DNA from 2 places in the Cytobacillus sp. FSL R5-0569 genome. Region 1 is predicted to be linked to the other one. Evidence: riboswitches for the same ligand, from Rfam matches in the RefSeq annotation. Region 1 holds a riboswitch; the other holds the start of a gene.
The links. Region 1 has a riboswitch for cobalamin ahead of MKX78_RS05460 (hypothetical protein). Riboswitches for the same ligand answer to the same signal wherever they lie in the genome.
Positions count from the first base shown of each region.

Region 1 (3,116 bases):
ATTACTCATACTAAAATAGCCGATTCCTTCACCTTTCCTTGTTTGCGGTATAACTGAAGCGACAATTGTACCACTTGCTGTACTTGCCATCCCTAATGTTAAACCGTGGATAAAGCGGGTAATAAGTAAGAAATTGACATCAATTTCAATAAAATAAAGACTTGTTGATAAACTAAATAATAGTAAGCCAATGATTAAAGTCTTCTTCCGTCCAATACGATCAATATATTTACCGATAAACAATCTTCCTACCAATGTTCCTATAATAAATATGCCAGTAACTAAGCCAGCTTGGCTGGCGGTCGCATGATGTGCTTCAACGGCATACACCGCAATCGTAACCATTAATAAATAAAACACTAATGTTAGAAAAAAGTTTACGGAAGAAACGGTGATAAAGTCCTTGGTCCATAATTTTTCTTTTGTTGAACTCATATTCTTTTCTTCCTCCTTACAAATTGCTTTTAATACTATCAAAAATACGAATACATTCTTCTTGTTCCTCAGGTGTGATTCCCTCTAATATTTCCATTTCGAACTGATCAATCGGAATGCGGATTTTTTTGTATATGCGTTCACCTTCGTTCGTTATTTTCATTTTCTTTTCACGTTTATCCATGCTTGGGATTTTTTCTACATATCCATATTCCTCAAGCTGATTTATGGTCCTCGTAACTGTTGGCTTTTCGACACCTTGATATGCAGCAATCTCTACTAAAGTTGTTGGACCAAAATGGTAGAGATAATAAAGGATTGTCCACTGTGCCCGTTGTAATTGATGTTTCGTTAATAAGCTGTTTAGTCTATTCTCAAAAGGGCGATAAAGCATCATAAAGTGATGAAAGAACCTTTGGCTAGCAATAATAATATTCACCTCATTTAAAATAGTTATCAATGGTAACTAATATACTATAACAAAAAGCCGTCTTGTCTGTCTATGGGCGATAGATTTTTTTCTGTAAAATGGTAAATGTTATGTTAAAATTGTATTTCTTTTAAGAGATGTTTGTAGGCGACATTTAAATTGTTATAATAACAAGTGTTAGTTAAAAGTGAAAAGTAGTACAATTAAGAAAATAATTGTCAATTTTCTAAAATATTGATATATTTAAATAGAACAATTGAATATTTTCAAAAATAGGTGTAAATAGAATGCTCGCTTGTCTATTTACTTAAAAGGGAAGTACGGTTGGATTCCGTCGCTGTCCCGCAACTGTATTTGCGAGTGATATGAAAGATACCACTGTTTCCTAAAAATGGAGATGGGAAGGTTTCGTATCATGTTGACCATAAGCCAGGAGACCTGCCTGTTTAGTGTAAACATCAATTCCTACGTGGATATAGGAGGTGTTAAGTACGGGTAATGAATACATGCCAAGGTCGCATGTTTATTTTAGTATTCGTTTGAACTTAACAACTTCTTTCTAGAAGTTGTTTTTTTAATGGATTGATATGGTAAAAAGGTGAGCAAGAACGGAGGAAAAAGCTTTGTTTGGAACCGTTCCTTATTATGTGAACATAATGAAATCAACGATCATGATGAACAGCTATTCTGCTGAGAGTTATAGTTTAAAAAGAGTATTAGATCAGTATAAAGAAGACATCCGAACACTCTCTGTAGAAGAAGAGAAGATCCAAATATATTTAAGGAATGCTGAAAGGGCTTACAGCATTGTCAGGCATGATGTAATTGGATGGGAGGAAAATGATTGTGAGCATGGAGGAGAAGTATATACCAGGGTTAGAGGGAATCATAGCTTCTGAGACCAGCATCTCATTTTTAGATACTGTTCATGGAGAGATTGTCATAAAAGGTTATGACTTAATTCAACTTTCAAAAACGAAAAGCTATTTAGATATTATCCATTTACTTCTAGAAGATCAATTACCAACAGACGAGGAAAAAAATTCATTAGCTAATACGTTAAAGTCCTATTATGAAATACCAACGGCCGTAATGGAGGTTTTTACTCATTTACCAAAAGGAACACATCCAATGGATGGGCTCCGCACTGGCATCTCAAGCTTGGCTGGATATGATTCGACCTTAGATGATAGGTCGAAGCAAGCAAATAAAGAAAGAGCTTATCGTCTACTTGGCGGAGTTCCGACAATTGTAGCTAACAGTTATCGTATATTACAAGGTCTGGAGAGAATTGAACCGGATAAATCCCTATCATATAGTGCCAACTTTTTCTATATGTTAACTGGTAGAGTACCTTCCGATTTAGAAGAAAGAGTATTTGACCAATCATTACTTTTATATAGTGAACATGAAATGCCAAACTCAACATTTGCAGCAAGAGTAATTGCTTCCACGCAATCCGATCTATTTGGAGCGTTAACGGGCGCAGTTGCAAGTTTAAAAGGTAGCTTGCATGGCGGTGCAAATGAAGCGGTTATGTACATGTTGAATGAAGCGGAAAGTGTCGCTGGCGTGGAAGGTCTCTTCTATAAAAAACTATTTAAAAAAGAAAAGATTATGGGCTTTGGTCATAGAGTTTATATGAAAAAAATGGACCCAAGAGCATTAATGATGAAGGAAGCTCTACAGGAGTTATCCATACAAAATGGAGATGATTCGTTGCTTCGAAAATGTGAAGCAGGAGAAAGAATCATGGAAGTTGAGAAAGGGCTATACCCTAATTTAGATTATTATGCCGCACCGGTTTATGGCATGTTAGGAATTCCTATCCCACTTTACACACCGATTTTCTTTAGTGCAAGAACGGTTGGTTTATGTGCCCATGTCATTGAACAGCATGAAAACAACCGCTTATTTAGACCGCGGGTCATTTATTCAGGTGCACGTCATACTTTACCAAATTGAGGAGGAGTACGAGTAAATGCTGAAAACGAATGAAAAGGTTGAAACCGATGTTATTTTAACGGAAATTGCTGATTATGTATTGGATTATGAAATAACAAGTGAAGAGGCTTATCGCACGGCACATTATATCTTGCTCGATACAATTGGTTGTGGAATATTAGCGCTTGATTATCCTGAATGTACAAAACTACTTGGTCCTGTTGTGCCAGGAACGGTTGTACCTAATGGAACAAGAGTCCCTGGTACATCATTTGAATTAGACCCCATTAGAGGTGCATTTAATATT
Region 1 covers NZ_JBBOWW010000001.1:1,039,287-1,042,402, forward strand. The annotation lists gene MKX78_RS05450 (MFS transporter) at 1-435, opposite strand, end outside; gene MKX78_RS05455 (MarR family winged helix-turn-helix transcriptional regulator) at 452-895, opposite strand; cobalamin riboswitch at 1,123-1,325, shown strand; gene MKX78_RS05460 (hypothetical protein) at 1,489-1,764, shown strand; gene mmgD (citrate synthase) at 1,709-2,830, shown strand; gene MKX78_RS05470 (bifunctional 2-methylcitrate dehydratase/aconitate hydratase) at 2,847-3,116, shown strand, end outside.

Region 2 (3,116 bases), 1.7 Mb from region 1:
CCATTATTTAACTTTGCATCAAGGAAAGAGAAGATATCCTTGTGCCAAACGTCTAAATAAACGCTAATTGCCCCTTGTCTTTGTCCAAGTTGATCGACACTTACAGCTGTATTATTTAGTTGTTTCATCCATGGAAGCACCCCAGATGAAGCGCCTTTGAACCCTTTAATCATACTACCTCTACTACGAATCTTACCTAAATAAACGCCGATTCCACCACCATTTTTAGATAGTGCAGCAATGTCTGTATTACTGTCATAAATTGAATCTAGACTATCATCAACTGTTTCGATAAAGCAGCTAGATAGTTGTCCCCAATTCTTACCTGCATTAGATAAAGTTGGTGTAGCTACGGTCATAAATAAGTTACTCATTGCCCAGTAAGCTTCTTTTACTAATTGCAGCCGATTTTTTTCTTCTTGATGCATAAGAATCATTGCAATAACCATCCAGCGTTCTTGAGGCAATTCAAAAATCCTCTTTTGGCGATCTTTTGCTACATAACGATCCGTAAGCATTTTGATCCCGAGATAAGTAAAGAGCTGATCTCTTTCAGGGACAATTTCTTTGCCTAATTCATCAATTTCTTCTTTTGTATAACTAGATAATAAAATAGGACTATAAATATCAATATCACTTAATTGTTGAATTAAAGAATGAAAATCACCATAAGCCTGACCACTGTACCCTCGGTTCTCAGCTGCTTGTTGATAAATCTTCTTTAAATATAAATGGGCAGCCACATATGTCCAATCAGGTTCATTAACATTTATGTAAGAAAGACATTCTAGTATTAACTGATCGTAGAAACTATCTAACTCTAAGTGATTTAATTGATCTGCACGCTTTTCTAACGCACTAATTGGTAAGTTGTTGAATTGTTGATATAATTGTTCAAAATTGACTGTCGTATCAATCATTGTTTTCAAATTCCTTCCTCCTTCAAACTATTTCTATCAAATTTAGGCATAAAAAAAACCGCCCCAGTTACACCTTGAGCGGATCAAACGACAGTATAAATACAAGTGTACAATACACTCTTTTCATCAACTGTCGTTTCATCTTCTCAAGCCCCGAAGAATTGAAACTTTTGATTAAGAAGGCAGGTATCCTGGCTTGTGTATCAATCTACTAAGAGCCTTCCCATTCTTTCAAAAGAACAGTGGTTTCCTCTTTTCGTCACACTTACAGTTGCGGGTACAGCTCCGGCTTATCCGGATTCCCATTTTAAGTCCATTTGGACTCCTTCAACCAATTACTATATGTAGTTGTTAAGAAGTAAAAAAATAACTATATATTGTATCTGAGATTGTATGAGTAATCATATCACATCATTTCATAGAATACAATTTATTTCTTTTATCTAAATCTAAAATATACATTTCGTTCTTTTAGCGGTAAATTTAAGACCATAATAAATAATAGCATTTCTTATTTGTGTAAAAAAGTCTTGAAATCCATTAAAAATTGTTCAAGCTGACCAACTCTACTTTTTTACCTTCAAACGAGTATGCTTAAACCAGAAAAGTAATAGTTTTTTGGTAAATAAATTAAAAAATCATAGAATTGTTGAAATAAATCAATGGTGTTAAAGTTGTGGGGCAAAAATTAATTAAAGGTATATTCCATATTAAAAGAAAATAATTTATCTTAAAGGACAAAATTTTTTTACCAATCTTCTTCATGTCTTCTATAAAAATAGAAAAACAAACTAACTATTTAAATTAGCTTGTTTTTCTCATTCAGTTTATTGTATAGAATGTTTTATAGAAATTCATACGGAACTTGTTATTTTTATCTTACACGTTGCAAACGAAGTGCATTTAATACAACGGACACAGAGCTAAACGCCATCGCAGCACCTGCTAACCATGGTGCTAAGAAACCTGCAGCTGCAATAGGAATACCGATTGTATTATAGCCAAACGCCCAAAAAAGATTCTGTTTAATATTACGAATGGTTTTTTTACTCATCATGATTGCATCAGCAATACTATTTAGATCACCACGCATAAGTGTAATGTCTCCTGCTTCCATGGCAATATCTGTACCTGTACCGATAGCCATGCCGATATCGGCAGTTGCTAATGCTGGGGCATCGTTAATACCATCTCCTACCATCGCTACCTTTTTCCCTTGACTTTGTAGCTTTCTTACTTCTTCTGCTTTCGTTTCTGGTAAGACTTCTGCAATGACTTTTGATATACCTACTTCTTTAGCAATGGCTTGTGCGGTTAACTGGTTATCTCCAGTCATCATAATAACTTCTAACCCCATATCATGTAGCCTTTGAATCGCTTCGTTTGATGAATCTTTTATCGTATCAGCTACAGCAAGGAGGCCTTTTGCTCTACCGTTAATAGCCACAAGCATAGCTGTTTTTCCTTCACCTTCTAATTCTTTCATTTGTTTCGAGAACCAAGAGGAGTCTATCCCATTCTCTACCATTAATCTAACTGTACCAATCAGTACATCTTTTCCTGTAACTTTCGCAGAGATACCATAACCCGGTAGCGCTTCGAAATATTCACTTTTTACTTTTTCTATATTTCTCTCCTCTAACCCTTTCACAATGGCTTCAGCAAGAGGGTGTTCAGATGACTTCTCACTCGCAGCAACAATGGAAAGGAAATGGGCCTCATTTGTTCCAGGCTCGACTATGATATCGGTTAATACAGGCTGACCATTTGTAACAGTACCTGTTTTATCAACCACAACAGTTGTAATTTCATGTGTCATCTCGAGATGCTCTCCACCTTTAAATAAAACACCCATCTCGGCTGAACGGCCAGACCCTGCCATAATTGAAGTAGGCGTCGCTAATCCTAGTGCACAAGGACAAGCAATGACGAGTACAGCAATCATTTTTTCTAACGCACTAGCTACATCACCCGGTTGCAAGAAAAGAAACCATATACAGAAGGTAACAAGGGCAATAGCTACCACAATGGGAACAAAGATGCCCGAAATCTTATCGGCTAACCGCTGAATAGGTGCTTTTGACCCTTGTGCTTGCTCGACTACTTTAATAATTTGCGCAAGCGCTGAATCTTTTCCAACCTTTGTTGCTTCAACTGTTAAATGGCCATTTTTGTTTACAGTTGCTCCTATTACTT
Region 2 covers NZ_JBBOWW010000001.1:2,785,356-2,788,471, forward strand. The annotation lists gene MKX78_RS14095 (ribonucleoside-diphosphate reductase subunit alpha) at 1-920, opposite strand, end outside; cobalamin riboswitch at 1,085-1,262, opposite strand; gene MKX78_RS14100 (heavy metal translocating P-type ATPase) at 1,795-3,116, opposite strand, start outside.
Region 2: it holds a riboswitch for cobalamin, as region 1 does, so the genes downstream of both, MKX78_RS14095 (ribonucleoside-diphosphate reductase subunit alpha) here and MKX78_RS05460 (hypothetical protein) in region 1, are expected to answer to the same signal.